One region of the Blastococcus montanus genome, then DNA from elsewhere that is predicted to be linked to it. Evidence: riboswitches for the same ligand, from Rfam matches in the RefSeq annotation. Region 1 holds a riboswitch; the other holds the start of a gene.
What was found. Region 1 has a riboswitch for cyclic di-AMP ahead of ABDB74_RS19470 (C40 family peptidase). Riboswitches for the same ligand answer to the same signal wherever they lie in the genome.
Positions count from the first base shown of each region.

Region 2: linked by a shared signal. The riboswitch ahead of ABDB74_RS12050 (transglycosylase SLT domain-containing protein) and the one ahead of ABDB74_RS19470 (C40 family peptidase) in region 1 are both predicted to bind cyclic di-AMP.

Region 1 covers NZ_CP155551.1:4,052,668-4,062,333, forward strand. Annotated here, with positions in the region: gene pdhA (pyruvate dehydrogenase (acetyl-transferring) E1 component subunit alpha) at 1-751, opposite strand, end outside; gene ABDB74_RS19435 (Lrp/AsnC family transcriptional regulator) at 970-1,503, shown strand; gene ABDB74_RS19440 (hypothetical protein) at 1,500-2,051, shown strand; gene ABDB74_RS19445 (pyridoxamine 5'-phosphate oxidase family protein) at 2,081-2,701, shown strand; gene ABDB74_RS19450 (IS30 family transposase) at 2,804-4,009, opposite strand; gene ABDB74_RS19455 (serine hydrolase domain-containing protein) at 4,075-5,400, opposite strand; gene ABDB74_RS19460 (DUF3817 domain-containing protein) at 5,436-5,759, opposite strand; gene ABDB74_RS19465 (hypothetical protein) at 5,873-6,430, shown strand; gene ABDB74_RS19470 (C40 family peptidase) at 6,452-7,567, opposite strand; cyclic di-AMP (ydaO/yuaA leader) riboswitch at 7,585-7,743, opposite strand; gene ABDB74_RS19475 (YhjD/YihY/BrkB family envelope integrity protein) at 7,938-8,891, shown strand; gene ABDB74_RS19480 (transglycosylase domain-containing protein) at 8,841-9,666, opposite strand, start outside.
Region 2 covers NZ_CP155551.1:2,494,811-2,504,476, reverse strand. Annotated here, with positions in the region: gene ABDB74_RS12070 (TetR/AcrR family transcriptional regulator) at 1-354, opposite strand, end outside; gene ABDB74_RS12065 (NAD(P)/FAD-dependent oxidoreductase) at 500-1,996, shown strand; gene ABDB74_RS12060 (SDR family NAD(P)-dependent oxidoreductase) at 1,996-2,838, shown strand; gene ABDB74_RS12055 (50S ribosomal protein L11 methyltransferase) at 2,883-3,539, shown strand; cyclic di-AMP (ydaO/yuaA leader) riboswitch at 3,653-3,790, shown strand; gene ABDB74_RS12050 (transglycosylase SLT domain-containing protein) at 3,990-4,874, shown strand; gene ABDB74_RS12045 (hypothetical protein) at 5,126-5,512, shown strand; gene ABDB74_RS12040 (hypothetical protein) at 5,520-5,951, opposite strand; gene ABDB74_RS12035 (GAF and ANTAR domain-containing protein) at 6,025-6,744, opposite strand; gene pntB (Re/Si-specific NAD(P)(+) transhydrogenase subunit beta) at 7,109-8,515, opposite strand; gene ABDB74_RS12025 (Re/Si-specific NAD(P)(+) transhydrogenase subunit alpha) at 8,512-9,666, opposite strand, start outside.

The DNA of each region.
Region 1 (9,666 bases):
TCACGGCGAGGACGGCGAGGACGTCGTTGCCGTCGACCCGGACGCCGGGGAAGCCGAAGCCGGCGGCCCGCTGGTACAGCGGCACCCGCGACTGCCGCTCCAGCGGGACGCTGATCGCGTACTGGTTGTTCTGGCAGAAGAAGACGACGGGGGCGGAGAAGCTGGCCGCCCAGATCATCGCCTCGTTGACCTCGCCCTGGCTGGTCGCGCCGTCGCCCAGGAAAGCCAGCGCCGCGCTCTCCGCGCCGTCGCGCTGCAGCCCCATGGCGTAGCCGGTGGCGTGCAGCGTCTGCGCGCCGATCACCACGGTGTAGAGGTTGAACCCGGTGGCCACCGGGTCCCAGCCGCCGTTGTCGACGCCGCGGAAGAGGCTGATCACGTGCAGCGGGTCGACGCCGCGGGTCCAGGCGACGCCGTGCTCCCGGTAGGTGGGGAACGCCATGTCCGACTCGGCCATCGCGCGGCCGGCGCCGATCTGGGCGGCCTCCTGGCCCAGCAGCGAGGCCCAGATGCCCAGCTGGCCCTGGCGCTGCAGCGCGGTGGCCTCGACGTCCCACCGGCGGACCAGCACCAGGTCGCGGTAGAGCTCGCGGAGCTCCTGCTCGCCGATGTCCAGGGAGTAGTCGGGGTGCTCGACCCGGTCACCCTCCGGCGTGAGGAGCTGGACCAGCTCGGCCCGCTGCGGCAGGTGGGGCGCGGCGGCCCCCGGGACGGGATCGACCATCTCCGTGGTCTCGGGCAACGCTGTCACGGGTCGCGCTCCTCGTCGTCGGCCACCGCGGCCGGGGTCACCGGGGTGGCGGTGGTGCTGGACGTTCCGCACCGCCGGGTGTGGCGACGCTCACATCCATCCTGGCACGGCCGGGCGGCGGAGACCAGCCCTTGTCGAGTGCGATCTGCACATCGGGTTCTTCGTCAACTGCGCAGAAAGCGAGCCGATTCCGGCCGCCACCTGTCAGACTGCGCAACGTGTCCGAGATCGATGCCACCGACGCGCGGCTGCTCCTGGCGCTGACCGAGGACCCCCGGGCGAGCGTGATGGCCCTGTCGCAGCGGCTGGGGCTGGCCCGCAACACGGTGCAGACGCGGCTGGCCCGCCTGGAGGGCAACGGTGTCCTGGCCCCGCTGGACCAGCGGGTGCGCCCGGAGTCACTGGGCCACCACCTGGGCGCCTACATGTCGGTGCAGGTCGCCCAGCGCGGGCTCGCCGAGGTCAGCTCCGCGCTGGCCGACCTGCCCGAGGTGCTCGAGGTGACGGGCCTGTCCGGAGCCACCGACCTGCTCGTGCACGTGGCGGCCACCGACGCCGACCACCTGTGGCGGATCACCGAGGCCGTGCTCGCCATCGGCGGGGTGCAGCGGGTCGACACCGCGCTGGCCATGCGCCGCTTCGTCGACCGCCGGACGGTGCCGCTGCTCCGGCTGGCCGCGGGCCACCCACCAGGAGAGGCAGAGCGGTCAGGAGCGGCGCCGACCGGCGACGGAGCCTCGCGGGACGGGTGACCCGGCCCGCCGCCGGGTACGGCGGGCAGATGGCGAAACGGACCTCGGTCGGGACGATCGGCAAGGGCAGGCGAGGGATCAGCACGCTGGGGTGGGCGCTGCGGGGCGCGGCCGCCGGTGCGGCGGGCACGACGGCGCTCAACGCGGTCACCTACCTGGACATGGTGGTGCGCGGCCGCGGCAGCAGTTCCACCCCGGAGAAGACGGTGGAGAAGCTCGCCGACAAGGCCCACGTGCAGATCCCCGGGGACGACGAGACGCGGCAGAACCGGCTGCAGGGGCTCGGCCCGATGACCGGGCTGCTGGCCGGCGTCGGCGTCGGCGTCACCGTGGGCCTGGTGCGGGCCTCGGGCTTCCGGGCGCAGCCGCTCGTGGGCACCCTGCTGACCACCCTCGGCGTGCTCGTCGCGGCCAACGGGCCGATGACGGCGCTCGGCGTGACCGACCCCCGCACGTGGTCGGCCACCGACTGGCTCAGCGACCTGGTGCCGCACGTCGTCTACGGCGCCGTCGTCAAGACCACGATGGACGCGTTCGACCGCCCCTGAGCCCGGCCCGGCAGGGCAGGATGCCCAGCGTGCACGAGATCACCAGCGAGGACGAGCTCCGGGCCCTGCTCGGCGAACCCGCCCCGGCGGCCCTGGCCAAGGAGCGGACGGCGCTCGCCGACGTCGACCGGACCTGGCTGGCCGCCTCCCCGTTCTGCCTGGTCGCGACCAGTGCCGCGGACGGCAGCTGCGACGTCTCGCCGAAGGGTGATCCGCCCGGGTTCACCCTGGTGCTCGACGAGCGGACGATCGCCCTGCCGGAGCGGGCCGGCAACCGGCGGGCCGACGGGTACCGCAACATCCTGGCCAATCCGCACGTCGGGCTGATCTACCTGCTGCCCGGCCGCACCGACACGCTGCGCATCAACGGCCGGGCCCGGCTCACCACCGACCCCGACCTGCTGGACCGCATGGTGGTCAAGGGCCACCGTCCCGTCCTGGCCGTCGTCGTGGAGATCGACCAGGTCTTCCACCACTGCGGCAAGGCCTTCCTGCGGTCGCAGCTGTGGGACGCCGAGAGCTGGCGGCCCGACGCCGTTCCGCCGCGGGCCCGCATCGCGCACGCCCTCGAACGCCGGCACGAACGGCTCGAGGACCTCGAGCGGTACTACGCCGAGCAGTACGCGGCGGGCCTCTACCCCACCGGCTGATCCCGCCCGCGCTCCGCGCGACGATCAGCCGACCTGATCATCGAGCGTCCTCCCTCACCGCCCACCGTGAGGGAGGACGCAGCATGATCAGGTGAGGTGGATTCAAGGAGTGGTCGCAACACCGGTTGATTGATCACTGGAGAGTAGGGCGGCCATGGCTTCGGCGGGGGTGTCCCAGCCGAGTGTTTTGCGGGGGCGGCCATTGAGTTCGTTGGCGACGAAGGTCAGTGCCTCGGGGTCATGGACTGAGAGGTCGGTGCCTTTGGGGAAGTACTGGCGCAGCAGCCCGTTGGTGTTCTCGTTGGTGCCTCGCTGCCAGGGTGAGCGCGGGTCGCAGAAGTAGACCGGCAGGTCGGCGGCGAGGATGATCTCGGTGTGCCGGCGCATCTCCAGGCCTTGGTCCCAGGTCAGGGAGCGCCGTAGGAATGCGGGCAAGGTGCCGATGGTGGCCACGATCTGATCGCGGACGGCGATCGGGTCCCCGGGCCCGCCCGGCAGGTGCAGCAGCATGCAGAAGCGGGTGGAACGCTCGACCAGCGTGCCGATCGCGGAGCGGTTGTTCTTGCCCAGGATGAGGTCGCCCTCCCAATGCCCAGGAACCGCCCGGTCGGCGACCTCGGCCGGCCGTTCGCTGATCATGACCTTGTCCGGAATACGCCGGTCGGGATCGGCGCGGCCATCGACCCGCTTGCGCGGCTTGCGGATCGCCCGGCCGGTGCGCAGGCAGCTAGCCAGCTCCCGACGTAGTTCACCGCGGCCTTGGACGTAGAGCGCCCGGTAGATCGTCTCGTGAGAGGCCTCCATCGCCTCATCGTCGGGGAACCGCCGCCGCAGTCGGGCGGCGATCTCCTCCGGGGACCACTTCCTGGACAGATCGGCCTGCACCGCCACCCGCAGCGGCTCGTGCTCCAGCTTGCGCCGCTTGGGTCGCCGAGCCCGCGCCTCGGCAGCCCGCTGAGCATGGACTGCCCGATACGGCTTGCGCCCCGGCGGCCGGTTGCGGCGCAGCTCGCGGCTGATCGTGGACCGATCACGGCCGATCCGACGGGCGATCTCGGCCTGGCTGCACCCGGCGGCCAGGCCCCGCGAGATCTCTTCCCGCTCGGACAACGACAACAACCGGCCGCTCGGCTCGCTCAGGTCTACAGGTGCCACCCCGCCACACTCACGGAACCATCGCCGCGCCACGACCTGATCCACCCGGGCCTCAGCGGCGGCTGCAGCGGTCGAGGCACCCCGCCTCACCACCGCCCGCCAGAACCGCCGCTCCTTCTCCCGCGTCACCGCCACGCCCACCCCCGGGCTCAGGGAGTTGCAACGACCCCCTGAGCCCGGGTGAGCTGATCGTGGCGCGGGGTGAGCCGGACGGTCCTTCAGCAGCGCCAGCCGCGCTCGTCCACGCCGCCGGGCACGGGAGCCGCGGGGTCGTAGGGCCTGCGGGTGAAGACGAAGGTGTCCAGGTCCAGGTGGTCGGCGGCGATGCGCAGCGTCTCGCCGGCGAAGTAGCCGTCCAGGCCCACCCACCTGCCGTCGGCGCCGCGGGCGAACCGGCTCGCCCGCCCCGGCCGGCCGGGCAGCGGGCCGAGGTGCAGCAGCCCGCCGCCCACCGCCCGGAGCGCGTACGGCGCCGGCCCCCAGAACCAGACGCCGAGGCTCTCCAGCGGCACCGGTGACGGCGAGGGCGCCCACGGCTCGACGATCCGCGGCTCGGCGGCCCGCAGGTCGGCCAGCAGCCCGAAGACCAGCGGGTCCAGGCCGCTGGTGGTGTTGGCCAGCGAGACCGCGCCGGCCTGCTCGTCCCGGTCGACGAAGACCCCGGCGAGGAAACCCGGCATCGACCCGCCGTGCCCGACGAGCGTCCGGCCGTCCACCCGCACCACCTGCAGGCCCAGGCCGTACCCCGACCAGCCCGGCGCCGACGAGTCCACCCCGGCGGGCACGGTCATCTCCTCGAGCGTGGCCGGGTCGAGGACGTCGGCGGTGTCGCCGAGCAGGAAGGCCGCGAACCGCCCGAGATCTGCCAGCGTGGCCCACAGCTGACCGGCGGCGGCCATCACGCCGGCGTGGTGCTCGGGCTCGGGGAGCACGACGTCGGCCCACGGGTGCACCGCGCGGCCCTCGGCGGCGGGGGCCACCGGTCGCGGCGTCGTCCGGTCCATGCCGAGCGGCGCGAGCACCTCCGCCCGCACCGCGTCGTCCCAGGAGGTGCCCCGCAGGCGGGCCACCAGCTCCCCGAGCAGGCCGAAGCCGAGATTGGAGTAGTGGAACCGGCGGGCGGCGCCGAGGACGACATCGGTGTCCCCCAGCCCCAGCTCGTCGAGCGAGCCGCCCGGGGTCCGCTCCCACCAGCCGCCTGGGCTCTCGGCCGACGCACCGGCGAGGTGCGACAGCAGCTGCCCGACCGTCCGGTCGCCGAACGGTGTCCCCGGCAGGTGCCGGTCCAGCGGGTCGTCGAGGTGCAGGCGCCCCTCGTCGCGCAGGCGCAGGACCACCACCGCCGTCACGCTCTTGCTGATGGACCCCAGCCGGTACTGGACGTCGGTGTGCGGCCCGGGCACGTCGCCCCGGCCGGTCGACCACACCAGGCCGCCGTCGCGGACCACCCCGGCGACCAGGCCGGGGGCCCGCCCCTCGCGCTGGACGCGAGCGGTCCGCGCCAGCAGGAGGCGGGCGGTGCTGGGGAGGACGGCCTCGGGCATGACGGCGACCGTAGCGAGCCGCCCCGCCCGGCGGGTCAGGCGGTCAGGGCCTCGCGCGTGGGCAGCTCACCGGAGCGGGTGGCCCGCCGTTCGAACCAGACCGTGGCCAGCGGCGGGACCGAGGCGGCCAGCGCGAGCACCGTGGTGCCCCGCGACCAGCCCAGCACGCGGGCGGCGACGAGCGCGACCACGAGGTAGAGCACGAAGATCCCGCCGTGGATCGGGCCGAAGACCTGGACGCCGACCTCTGAGGCCTCGAGCACCCGCTTGACGAACATCCCGGCCAGCAGGCCGATCCAGGACAGCGCCTCGGCGACGGCGACGATGCGGAAGGCGGTGGCGGCGGTGCGGGGGTTCAACGGACGTCCTCCGGTCGGTGGGGGTTCCCGATCCTCAACGCCCCGGGGCGCGACCGGGTCCCCGTCGCGGGTGTGACCTTCGCGGCAGCCGGCGGCGTGGCAGGGTCGGGCACGTGCGCGGACTGGCCCGGCGGGAGTTCTGCCTGGTGCTGCTGCGCCGGATGGCCGACGTCCGTCCCGACCTCACGGCCGCGGCGCTCCCGCGGCTCGGCGCCACCCGGGCCGAGGCGCACGCCGCGCACACCCGCTGGCAGGCGCTGCAGCACTCCCCCCGGGCCCCTCGCGGGCTGGCGCTGCGCGTGGCGGTCCTCGGCCCACCGGAGGAGCTGGAGGACCGGCGCTTCGGCGACCTCGACGTCCAGGTCCGCCGCTGGCCGTTGCCGCTGTGGCCGCACCTGTGGTGGGAGATGCTCACGGGCCCGGGTGGATCGGTGCTGAACGAGCACCTGGTCCGGGCGCCGGGGTCCCGCGTCCCCGCGGCGTCGGCCGGCCGGCTGCTCGTCTGGGAGCACGTGCTCGACGACGTCGTCGGCCTGCCGGGTGCACGCGGGGTCGATCCCCGGGTGGTCACCCGCTGGGAGGTACACCTGCCCGGCGGCGTCCGTGCGGCGTTCGTCTGGGGGCTGCTCCAGCAGGTGACCGGGCCGGGTCGGGCGGCGTTCCCGCCCTGACCCGGCCCCGCAGCTGAGCCGTCAGCTCGCGACGCGGTTGAACTTGGGGGTGGCGCCCATGGAGTCGACGCTCGCCACCTTCACGACGTCACCGGACGTCGGCGCGTGCACCATCTGGCCGTTGCCGATGTAGATGCCGATGTGGCTCACCGGGCTGTAGAAGGACACCAGGTCGCCGGGGCGGGCCTCGGCGCGGGACACCGGCTGGCCGGTGGCCGCCTGGTTGCGGCTGGCGCGCGGAAGGCTGATGCCGGCCGCCCGGTACGCGTAGCTGGTGAGTCCCGAGCAGTCGAAGGAGCCCGGCCCCGACGCGGCCCACACGTACGGCTTGCCGCGCTGGGCCATGGCCGTGTCGACGGCGATCTGCGCGGCCGAACCGTTCGCGACGACCGGCGCCGGCGGCGCGGCGCCGGGCGCGGGGGCGGTCCGCTCGGTACGGCTGGCCCGCTCCGGCGCGGCGCTGCGCTCCTCCGCCACCTCGGCGGCGTGCGCGGTGGCGTGGGCGGCCGCGGCGGCCGCTGCGGCCGCCTGCTGCTCCGCGGCGCTGAGCCGCTCGTACTGGGCCTGGTAGTCGGCGACCTGCCGCTCCAGGTCGGCCTGCTGCGCGGCGACGGCGTCGTAGGCGGCCTGCGCGTCCGCGGCGGTCGTCTCGGCGGCGGCCTGCGCCTGTGCGGCGGCGACGTTGGCCTCCGCGGCGTGGTCGAGGACGCCGTTCTGGTGGCCGGCGATCGCCTGCAGCGTGGCGACGCGGCTGACGAACTCGTCGGCCGACTCGCTGGTCATGAGGGCCTGCAGCGACCCGAGGCTCTCGCCGGTGAACGCGCTGCGCGCGACGCCCCGTACCGCCTCCTGCGCGGCGGCCAGGGCGGCGGTGGCCTGCTCCAGCTGAGCGGCCGCGGCCTCCGCGGCGGCCTGCTGGGCGTCGAGCGCATCGCGCGCCTCGTTGAACTGCTCGGTGATGATCTCGAGCTCGTGGCCGCGCTCGGCGATCAGCTGGGCGGCCTCCGCCGAGGTGCTCGGGTCTCCGGGGTCCGCGGACGCGGGAACCGCGGTCAGCAGGAGCCCGACCGTGCCGGCGAGGGCCAGACCGGCCCGGACGGTGCGGCGGCGGGCGGGCGTGCGCAGGGGGGTCGCCATGGTGCGGCGGCTCTCCGATCTCATCCACGAGCCGCCTACCGGGTTAGCTGACGGGTTCGAGCGGGAGTTCGCCCGGCGCGACGGCACATGGCCGCCCGCGCTACACCCCAGTGCTGCGGTGGGTCCCCGGCCCGCGCACCCACAATTGTGGATGACCGGCTCGACGGCGCCCGGCGGGGTGTCACTCAAGCAGTGACGTGGGGCCCCGGCGGACGGACCCACCGTAGGGCCGTGACCGGACCGTGACAATCCCTGGGCCACATTTCCCGACCTGGACGGCTGCGCGCCTCGTCACGTTGCGCGGCACCGCCGGTCTGCGATCCGTCATCTCCCGGCCGGCGCCCCGCACGCGGCGGCGGGCGTGCGGACGGTGCGCCGGCCCCGTTTCGGCACCCCACGCGAGGACCACTACGGAGGGATGCTCCCGTTCGGCACCCGGCCGTGGCCGCGTGCCCTGCTGACCGGCGTCACCTCCGGCGTACGCACCCGGCTGCGGGGCCGGGACCTGGCGCTGATCGCCGCCGGCCTGACCTTCTACGCCGGGATCGCGGTGGTGCCCCTGCTCGTGCTGGCGTTCGGCCTGACGACCTGGCTCACCTCCGCCGGCCGCGTGCACGACCTGGGGGCCCGGCTGGCCGACCTGCTGCCCGGTGACCTCGGCGCGCCGGCCGCCGTCGCGCGCCTGGTGGACGCCGGCGTGGACCTGGATCCGATCGGGGCGCTGCTGGCCCTGCTCCCGATGTCGCTCTACGGCGAGGGCCTGCGCCGCGCGCTCATGCGGTTCAGTGCCCGGAAGGAGGGGATGACCGGCTGGCGCGGCCGGCTGGCGACCCTTCCCCTCCTCGTCCTCGCGCCGGCGCTGCTGTACCCGCTCCTGCTGGTCGCCTCGCTCATGGCCGACCTCGCCGACCGAGGTGGCGTCGCCGCCACGCTGGGGCAGGTCGCGGTGGGGTTCTACGCGGTCCTCGCGGCCCTCACCGTCCCGCTCGCGTGGGGGTTCCAGGTGGTGGGCGGCGGCCGGGTCCGCTGGCCGGCCCTGGCCGCGGGCGCGCTCTTCACCGCCGCCTGCCTGTCGGGCTTCCTCCAGGGCTTCGTGCTGTTCCTCTCCCTCCCGCTGGACCTCGGTGCACCGTTCGGCGGGCTCGACGTCGTCGGCGGGGTGGTCGCGCTCGGCCTCTGGCTGTTCCTGCTGCACCTCGTCGTGCTGTGCGGCTGGCTGGCGACGGAGTCGCTGGACGACCTGCTCGGCCGGCGGCCCGGGCCCGCCCGGCGGTCAGGAGGGCAGCCGGTCGCGCCAGGACCGGGTCTCGACCACGTCCGGTGAGTCCGGCGGCTCCGTGCCGCCGTCCGGAACTGTGTCCGGTGCCGGCGGTGCCGGCGGGGCCGGCGGCTCGGGAACGGGCGCCGGCGGCGGCTGGGGAACGGGCGGCGGAGGCAGCGGAGGGGGTGGCGGCGGCGGGACGTGGCGCGAGCCGTTGCTGACCAGGATGGCGACCACCTGGCCGCGGACGGCGCGGCCTCCCGCCGGCGGGCTCGTGCCCACCAGCTCCCCCGGCGCCAGGTCGCTGTCCACCCGGATGACCCAGTCGACGAGGCCGGCCCGCCGCAGCGCGTCCTGGCAGTCGAACGGGTCCGAGCAGCTCGGCACCCGGATCGTGTTGCCCCGGACCACGGCCGGGTCGGCCGGCGGGAAGTCGCTGCTGCCGCGGGCCGTGAGGATCGGCGCCATCGCGTCGTGCCAGATGGTGGCGCCCTTGCCGCCGCCGAAGCCGCCGACGTCCTCCTTCTCCGTGGGGTTGAAGACCATGACGCTCGCCGCGATCTCCGGGGTGTAGCCGACGAAGGCGACCGAGACGTTCTCCTGGGTGGTGCCGGTCTTGCCGGCGATCTGGTGGCCGGGGACGTAGGCGCGCCGGCCGGTCTGCCCGGCGTAGCCGGGTTCGACGTCCTTGCGCAGCATCTGGTTGAGGGTGTTCGCGACCCCGGCCGGGATGGCGTCGGAGGTGCACCGGTCCCCGCCGACCAGCGGCTCGCCGTCGTCGTCGAGGACCGGCTCCCCGGAGCGGTCGAGCAGCGCGGTGACCGGGACGACGTCGCAC
Region 2 (9,666 bases), 1.6 Mb from region 1:
CGCGCGGTGGACCCGGAAGGTCTCGTAGTAGGCGGCGATCGCCCGCGCCCAGCCCTCCCGTGCGCCGGCCGCCGGGCTGCCGAAGGCCTCGCGCATGGCCGTGTCGGCCTCGGCCACGACGCGGTCGAGCAACGACAGCAGGACCGCGTCCTTGGACGGGAAGTAGAAGTAGAACGTCGGCCGGGAGATCCCGGCGCCGCGCGCGAGGTCGTCGACCGAGATCGCCGCCAGGGGTCGCTGGCCGAGCAGTCGCTCGGCCGTGGCGAGGATCGCCAGCTCCCGGTCGTCGCCGGATGGCCGGGCCGGCCGACGGCCGCGCCCGGCGCCGGGCAGGTTCTCCGTGGGCGCCGACATGCGAGGGAGACTAGCCGCCGGCCGCCGGTCTCGACACCGTGTTGACGCTGTCGACAGTATGTCGATAGCGTCGACGGGGGAGTGGCGCTCACGGCGCCGCGCAACCCGGCCGCCGGCCGGGCGGGCGAGAGCGGAGTGTGGGCACATGGGGACCGAGCACGTGGACGTCCTGGTCGTCGGGGCCGGCCTCTCCGGGATCGGCGCCGCCTGCCACCTGGAGGTGGATCGGCCCGGCACCACCTACGCGGTCCTGGAGTCCCGCGCGGCCGTGGGCGGTACCTGGGACCTCTTCCGCTATCCGGGCGTCCGGTCGGACTCCGACATGTTCACCCTCGGCTACTCCTTCCGGCCGTGGGCGGAGTCGAAGGCGATCGCCGACGGTCCCGCGATCCGCCGGTACATCGAGGAGACCGCCCGCGAGTACGGCGTCACGGAGAGGATCCGGTTCCACCACCGGGTGCTCTCGGCCGAGTGGTCCAGCGACGACGCCCGGTGGACGGTGACCGCCGAGCGCACGGACACCGGCGCGACCGTGACGCTCACCTGCTCCTGGCTGTCGGTCTGCTCGGGCTACTACCGCTACGACGAGGGCTACCGGCCGCACTTCGAGGGCGAGGAGCGCTTCCGCGGGACGCTGGTGCACCCGCAGCACTGGCCCGAGGAGCTCGACGTCTCGGGCAAGCGGGTCGTGGTCATCGGCAGCGGGGCGACGGCGGTGACGCTCGTCCCCACCCTCGCCCAGCAGGCCGCTCACGTGACGATGCTGCAGCGGACACCCAGCTACGTGCTGTCCCTGCCCGGCCGCGACCCGCTGGCCCTGGCGCTGCGCTCGCGGCTGCCGGCCCGGCTCGCCTATCCGATCGTCCGGTGGAAGAACGTGCTCACGTCCACCGCGCTCTACCAGCTCAGCCGCCGTCGTCCCGCCCTGGTCCGTGCGCTCGTCCGCCGGCTCACCGCCAAGCAGTTGCCGGCCGGCGTCGACGTCGACACGCACTTCAACCCGCCCTACGACCCGTGGGACCAGCGGCTGTGCCTGGTGCCCGACGGCGATCTGTTCCGCAGCCTGCGCGCGGGCACGGCCTCGATCGCCACCGACCGGATCCGCACGTTCACCGAGGACGGCATCGAGCTCGCCTCGGGCGAGCACCTGGCGGCCGATGTCGTGGTGACCGCCACGGGGCTGAACCTGCTCCCGGTCGGCGGGATGAGCATCACCGTCGGCGGGCGGCCGGTCGACCTGTCCGAGACCGTCTCCTACAAGGGGATGATGATCTCCGGGGTGCCCAACTTCACCATGGTCATCGGCTACACGAACGCGTCCTGGACGCTGAAGGCCGACCTGGTCAACCGCTACGTGTGCCGGCTGCTGGACCACCTGGACGCCCACGGCTACGTCTCGGCCACGCCGGTCGCCCCGCCCGAGGGTGCGGACGCGCCGTTCCTGGACCTGTCCGCGGGCTACGTGCAGCGCAGCCTCGGGGGCCTGCCGAAGCAGGGGGCGCGGACCCCGTGGCGGCTGCACCAGAACTACCTGCGCGACGTCGCGCTCATGCGGCGCGGGCCGCTGGCGGACGAGGGCATGACCTTCCAGCGGCCGGCCGCCGTCGCCACCGCCTCGGACGCGCAGCCGTCGGTGGCGTGATGCGGCCCTACGCGTTCGCCGGCGGGACGGCGGTCGTCACCGGTGCGGCCAGCGGCATCGGCGAGGCGCTGGCGGTGCAGCTCGCCGCCCGCGGCAGCCACCTGGTCCTGCTCGACCGGGACACCGAGCGGCTGGACGGCGTCGCCGCGGGGATCCGGGCCGCGCACCCCGCGCTGCAGGTGACGACGTACGTCGTCGACCTGGCCGACGAGGAGGCGACGGCGGCGGTCGCGCGGACCCTCGTGGCCGAGCACCCCGGGACCACGCTCCTGGTGAACAACGCCGGGGTGGCGCTCGGCGGGCGGTTCGACCAGGTCACCGTCGAGGAGTTCGAGTGGGTGATGGCGATCAACGTCCGCGCCGTCGTCCGGCTGACCCATGCGCTGCTGCCGGTGCTCAAGACCCGTCCAGGCGCCCACGTCGTCAACGTCTCCAGCGTCTTCGGGATCTTCGCGCCCGCCGGTCAGGCCGCCTACTCGACGAGCAAGTTCGCGGTCCGCGGTTTCAGCGAGTCGCTCCGCCACGAGCTGGCCGACGACGGCATCGGGGTCACCGTGGTGCACCCCGGCGGCGTCCGGACCCGGATCGCGGAGACCGCCCGGACCGGTTCCGGGGTCTCGGTGGAGGAGTACGAGGAGGGCCGACGGCAGTTCGCCAGGCTCCTGCGCATGCCACCGGAGCAGGCCGCGGCGAAGATCGTGACGGCCATCGAGAAGCGCCGCCCGCGGTTGCTGATCGGCTGGACGGCGACGGTCCCCGATGTGCTGGTGCGGCTGCTGCCGGGGACCTACTGGCGGCTGATCGCCCGTCGCGCGGGGCGGGCGGGCCCACCGGTGGCCTGACGGCCGCGACCGGCGCCGGCCGGGCGGTGCGGTTGACTGCCGGTGTGGACCTCCCCGTTCCCGCCGCCTTCGTCCGCGCCCACACCCGCCCGGCCCGCCCCGCGCTGGTGCCCGAGGTGGAGCTCCACGTGGCCGCCGACGTGGTGGCCCTCTGGGAGGCGATGGCGACCGAGCAGGGGTACACCGCGACCGACCCGCCGTTCTGGGCCGCGGTCTGGCCGGGCGGTCAGGCGCTGGCCCGGTACGTGCTCGACCACCCGGAGCTGGTCGCCGGCCGCACGGTGCTGGATCTCGGGTCGGGCAGCGGGCTGGTGGCCGTCGCTGCCGCCCGGGCGGGGGCCACCGGCGTCCTGGCCAGCGACGTCGACCCCTTCGCGCTCACCGCGATCACCGTGAACGCGGAGCGGAACGGGACCCCGGGCATCACGCCCGTGGGAGACGTCCTGGGCGCCCCGCCGCCGGACGTGGCGGTGATCCTGGCCGGCGACGTCTGCTACGACCGGGAGATGACCGACCGCGTGCTGCCGTTCCTCGACGCCGCCCGCGGCCGGGGGGCGGAGGTGCTCATCGGCGATCCGGGCCGGGTGTACCTGCCGGAGGACCGGCTGAGCGCTCTGGCCGTCTACGAGGTCCCTGACACCGGGTCCTCGCCGGACCACCCCGCTCAGCTGCGCCGGACGACGGTGTGGCGGCTGCCCTGAGCCCCGCGGACGTCTTTTCCTGCGCCAGGCATTGTCACGGACGGATAACGGTGGTTACCGTGGCTGGGCCCGGCCGGTCGTCCGCTCCCCATTCGGGGAGGTCCGCCGGGCGCCGCCGAGTCGCCCTCCGGGGCGAGCCGGGGACCCACCGCAGCACTGGGGTGAATCGCGCGCCGGGCACGTTCCGGCGCGGGTAGGGCCGTTTCCCGCCCGAATCCGTCAGCTAACCCGGTAGGCGGCCGTCGGAAGAACGGAGAGCCGCCGCATGGCGAGCCTGCGGGTCCACCCTGCACGGATCCGCAGCCGGTCCGGTACCTCGCGCGCGCCTTCCCCGCGCTGAGCTCCGGGCGTCCCGCCCGCCACCCGCGCTGCCACTCGACCACCTCGCAGCAGCACCGCGCCGCTCCGACGGCCGGCTGCTGTGCCCTGCACCTGGAGCAGTCCCACCCCATGAACCTTCGCCCCACCTCCTTCGCCCGCGCCGCGCGTACGGCCGGCGGCCGCCGCCGTTTCGTGGCGGGCCGCCGCCCCGCGCTGCTGCTGGCGGTCGCCGCCGCGGGCGGCCTGACGGCCAGCGTCCTCACCAGCGGCGGCGAGCCCGCTGCACAGGCGGAGCCGCAGCTGGCGCCGGTCAGCATCGCGGAGCAGCTGGGCATCACCGCCGACGCGGCTCCGGCCGATGTCGCCGAGACCGCGGCCGGCTCGCTCCAGCCGCTGGCCGCCAGCCGGAGCGAGCGCGTGGCCGAGCAGGTCGCGGCGGCCGAGGCGCAGGCTGCCGCCGACCAGGCCGAGCTGGACCGCCGCGCAGCCGAGGAGGCCGCCCGTCTCGAGGCGGAGGAGGCCGCCCGCCGTGCCGCCGAGGAGGCCGCACGGGCCGAGGCCGCCCGTGCCGCGGAGGCTGCGCGTGCCGCGGAGGCCGCCCGCGCCGCGGAGGCCGCCCGCGCCGCGGAGGCCGCCCGCGCTGCCGAGGTGCAGGCCGCCGCCCCCCGCGCCGGGCGTGCCGCGCCGGCACCGGCCGCCCCGGCCGCCCCGGCCGCGCCCGCCGCGCCTGCCGGGTCCATCAAGGGCTACGCCATGCAGAAGGTCGGCGGCAGCGAGTTCACCTGCCTGGAGAGCCTGTGGGGCAAGGAGAGCGGCTGGAACCCCAACGCGCAGAACCCGCGCAGCACCGCCTACGGCATCGCGCAGTTCCTCGACTCGACGTGGGCCGGTACCGGCATCGCCAAGACCTCCGACGGCTATCGCCAGATCGACGCCGGGCTGATCTACATCAACAACCGCTACGGCTCGCCGTGCGGCGCGTGGAGCCACTCCCAGGCGAAGGGCTGGTACTGACCCGCGGCTCGTGACGCCGGTTCGGGAGTACACCGGCCGAGGAGTCCGACCGCGGCCGTCGCGGTCGGGGTCGTGCGGCCGGCGTCGCGAGCTGGTCGGCCGGGAGCTGGCCCTGCTCGACGGCCGCTGAACCGGGTGGGGCGATCGATGTCCCGGCGGGCGCTCCCGTGCCCCGGACCGTCGGTACGGGTCGCCCTCGACGGCGACGCGCGCCTAAGGTCGGATCCGGCACGGCAGCCGGAGGGGGAGCGATGACCGAGGCCGACGACGCCGACCGGGCGACCCCGCCGAGCGGGATCGTGGGTCGGTCCGTCGACGAGTTCGTCAACCAGCTGCGCGGTTTCAGCGACCGGGCCCGCAACCTGGCCGGCGCCGTCCCCGGCAGGTTGTCGCTGCCGGCGCTGCCCAGCCCCCCGGGCGCGATGTCCGCCGCGCAGGTGCGGGCGATCGCCGACGTCGTCAGGGCCCAGCGGCAGTCGATCGCGGCGATGACCGCTCAGCTGCAGGCCTTCGACCAGCAGCTCGCGGTGTTCGAGCGGATCCTCGACCCGCTGGTGGAGTGGAGCTCCACGTGGGCGCGGCTGGAGGAGGCCGTCGGCGACCTCGTCCGCCGCGAGCCGCCTGCCGCCGACGGCTGAGGGTGGCTCAGTAGCCGTCGTCCCCGTCCCCCGGGCGGCGGCGCAGCAGCCCGGTCACCGAGCCCACCCGGCTCTGCGCCTGCCGCAGTCCGGAGATGAGCGGCATCAGGTCCTCGTGGATCCGCCGCAGCGTGTCGGGCACGGTGTCGACCGCCGGGTCGTCCAGCACCCGGCCGACCCGCTCGATGCCGGGGCGCAGCGCGCGCACCGGCTCCTCCAGCTCGTCGACCAGGTCCTCCAGCCGCTCGGCCATCCGCTGGGCCGACGCGATCGTCTCCCGCGCCGACGTGGTCGCGGCGGTCAGCTCACGCACCGCCCCGTTGAGGTCGGCCAGCGTCCGGGGCAGCTGGGACAGCGCCTCGGTCTGGGTCTGCAGCAGCGCGAGCAGCTCGCCGAACCCCGGGATCCGGGGCATGCCGAGACCGCGGAAGGGATCCATGTGGCCACCGTCGGGGACCGGTGTCCGGCGCGCAAGCCGACTCGCGGATCCCGGCGGGGGAGGAACCGCCGGCTCAGCGCTCCCGCAGCTCCCCGGTCAACACGAACTCGGCCGCCACGTCACGCAGCTTGGTGTTGGTCTCCATCGACACCCGGGCCAGCAGCTGGAACGCCTGGTCGGCGGTCAGCTTGTGCCGCTCCATGAGGATGCCCTTGGCCTGGTCGATCACCGCCCGGTACTCCAGCGCGGCCTCCAGGTGCTCGGCCCGCTCGACCGCGGTCTCGTAGAGGTACATGTTCGACACCGGACCGACGGCGTACGCGGCCAGGCGGGAGACCAGACCGTGCGTGCGGTCGTCGGAGGCCGAGAGCCCGCGCGCGTAGACGTTCATCGCGCCGACCACCCGCTCCTGCACCGGCAGCGGGTAGGAGAGCACGCTGTCGCAGCCCGCGGCTGCGGCCTCCGCGGCGAAGTCCGCCCAGGTCCCGTCGGTGTGCGTGTCGGTGATCCCGGCCGGCCGGCCGGACGCCGCCGCCGTCAGGCACGGGCCCGAACCGAGGCGGTACTGCACCTCGTCCAGCCGCACGGCGAGGTCGCCGCTCGCGGCCACCGTGCTGGGCCGGCCGTCGGCGACGATCGTCACCGAGGCGATCGGCTGACCGGGGAGGATGCGGGTTGCCAGCTCGGTCACCTTGTGCAGGACCGATTCCAGCGAGTGCTCGGCGAACGAGAGCCGTGCCAGCTCATCGAAGGCCGGTTGGACGACCGAGATCTCGTCGTCGGGGTACGTCACGCGCGGTACTCCGTGTGGGCTTGTAACCGGACGAAGCGTGCCGGCGGTGGGGGACGGACCCCCGTCTGTTCCAGGGGTCCTCCGGGACGGGCGAGAGGCCCGGGCGCACGCCGGCTGTGTGACGCGCAGGGGCAATCATAGTCAGTCCGGTGGCCCTGCCGCCGCCGGGCCGACCGGGGACGGCGTGGCGCGTCGCTCGCGCCGGACCGGCGGTCGACCGGAGGCGGGCAGGCCCGGGCGGCCGTGGTGAACGACGCCGCGTACCCACCCGTGGACGGCCGGCAGGTGCCGGGCCCCGCACCATGAGCCGGCGGGGGGTCGCGCGCGCCCACCCGGGGGCCGCGGTCGGCCGCCGACCGGCCCCTCAGAGCGCCCGGAGGATGTCCTCCACCCGCTCGCGGGCGTCCCCGAAGAGCATCTGGGTGTTGTCCCGGAAGAACAGCGGGTTCTGCACGCCGGCGTAGCCGGTGTTCATCGACCGCTTGAACACGATGACGTGCTCGGCCTCCCACACGCGCAACACCGGCATTCCGGCGATCGGGCTGCCGGGGTCGTCGGTGGCGGCGGGGTTCACCGTGTCGTTGGCGCCGATGACCAGGACGACGGAGGTCGTGGCGAGGTCGTCGTTGATCTCGTCCATCTCGAGGACCACGTCGTACGGGACCTTCGCCTCGGCCAGCAGCACGTTCATGTGCCCGGGCAGCCGCCCGGCGACCGGGTGGATGCCGAAGCGCACCTCGACGCCGCGCTCGGTGAGCGTGCGGGTCAGGGTCGCCACCGGGCCCTGCGCCTGCGCGACGGCCATGCCGTAGCCGGGCGTGATGACGACGGACTTCGCGTCCCGCAGCAGCTCGGCGGTCTCCTCGGCGGTGATCTCCGTGTGCTCGCCGTAGTCGACGTCGGAGGCGACGGCGCTGCCCTCGTTGCCGAACCCGCCGGCGATCACCGACAGGAACGACCGGTTCATCGCCTTGCACATGATGTAGGAGAGGTAGGCACCCGAGGAGCCGACCAGCGCACCGGTGATGATCAGCAGGTCGTTGCCCAGCAGGAAGCCCGAGGCGGCGGCGGCCCAGCCGGAGTAGCTGTTGAGCATCGAGACGACGACCGGCATGTCGCCGCCGCCGATCGAGGCGACCAGGTGCCAGCCCAGCGCCAGCGCGAGCACCGTGACCAGCGCCAGCACGGGCAGGCTCGGCTCGGCGACGAAGACGACGGTCAGCACCGCGAACAGCGCCAGCGCGCCCAGGTTCAGCCAGTTGTGGCCCGGCAGCATCAGCGGGTTGCTCTTGATCCGCGCCGACAGCTTCAGGAAGGCCACGATCGAGCCGGTGAAGGTGACCGCGCCGATGAACACGCCGACGACCACCTCGCCGGAGTGGATACCGGCCTCGGCGCCGGTGAGCACCGAGCCGCCCTCGGCGCCCTCGACTGAGAGGTAGCCGTTCCAGCCGACGAGGACGGCGGCCAGGCCGACGAAGCTGTGCAGCAGCGCGATGAGCTCCGGCATGCCGGTCATCTCGACCTTGCGGGCGCGCCAGAGCCCGATGGCCGCGCCGATCGCGACGGCGAGGACGAGCAGCGTGAGCCCGACCGCGGAGATGGAGCGGGTGGCCACGCCGATGGTGGCCGCCAGCGCGATCGCCATGCCGGCGATGCCGTAGGTGTTGCCCGCCTTGGCGGTCTCGTGCTTCGACAGACCGGCGAGGCTGAGGATGAACAGCAGGCCGGCGACGATGTAGGCCGCGTAGGCGGCGGAGACGGCGGTCATCGGGCCGCGCCCTTCACGCTCGGGCCGCGGGAGAACATCCCCAGCATGCGGCGGGTGACGGCGAAGCCGCCGAAGACGTTGATGCTGGCCACGAGGGTGGCGACGAAGGCGAGCGCCTGCACGACGCCGTCGTCGCTGCTCAGCTGCAGCAGCGCGCCGACCACGATGATCCCGGAGATCGCGTTGGTCACCGACATCAGCGGGGTGTGCAGCGCGTGGTGCACGTGCCCGATGACGTAGAAGCCGACGACGACGGCGAGGGCGAACACGGTGAAGTGCTGCACCAGCTCGTTCGGCGAGAAGGCGGTCAGCAGGAACAGCAGCGCGGCACCCAGACCGACCAGCGCGAACCGTCGCGCGGGCGCCGGCGTCTTCGCGGGCACGCTGGGCGCACCGGCGGTGGCGCCGGCCGGCGGCGCGGGCGGCGCGGCCGGCGCCGGCGCGGCCGACACCTGCACCGGCGGTGGGGGCCAGGTCTTCTCGCCCGCGCGCACGACGGTGATGGCCCGCTGCACGACGTCGTCGAAGTCCAGGACCAGCCGGCCGTCCTTGCCCGGGGTGAGCAGGGTGAGCAGGTTGACCAGGTTGGTGCCGTAGAGCTGGGAGGCCTGGGCGGGCAGCCGCCCCGGCAGGTCGGTGTAGCCGATGATCGAGACGCCGTTGGCGGTCACGACGATCTCGTCGGGCACCGAGCCGGCGACGTTCCCGCCCTGCGCGGCGGCCATGTCGACGATGACCGACCCCGGCCGCATCGAGGCGACCATCTCCTCGGTGATCAGCCGGGGCGCCGGCCGGCCCGGGATCAGCGCGGTCGTGATGATGATGTCGACCTGCCCGGCCTGCTCGGCGTACATCTGCGCCGCGCGGCGGTTGAAGTCCTCGCTCATCTCGCGGGCGTACCCGTCGGTGCTGACCTGGGCCTCCGCGGCGGGCACGGCGACGTACTCCCCGCCGAGCGAACGGACCTGCTCGGCGACCTCGGGGCGGACGTCGGTCGCCCGCACGATCGCCCCCAGGCTGCTCGCCGCGCCGATCGCCGCGAGCCCGGCCACGCCGGCCCCGGCGACGAGCACCGTGGCCGGCGGCACCTTGCCCGCCGCCGTCACCTGCCCGGTGAAGAACCGGCCGAACACGTGGGCGGCCTCGACGAC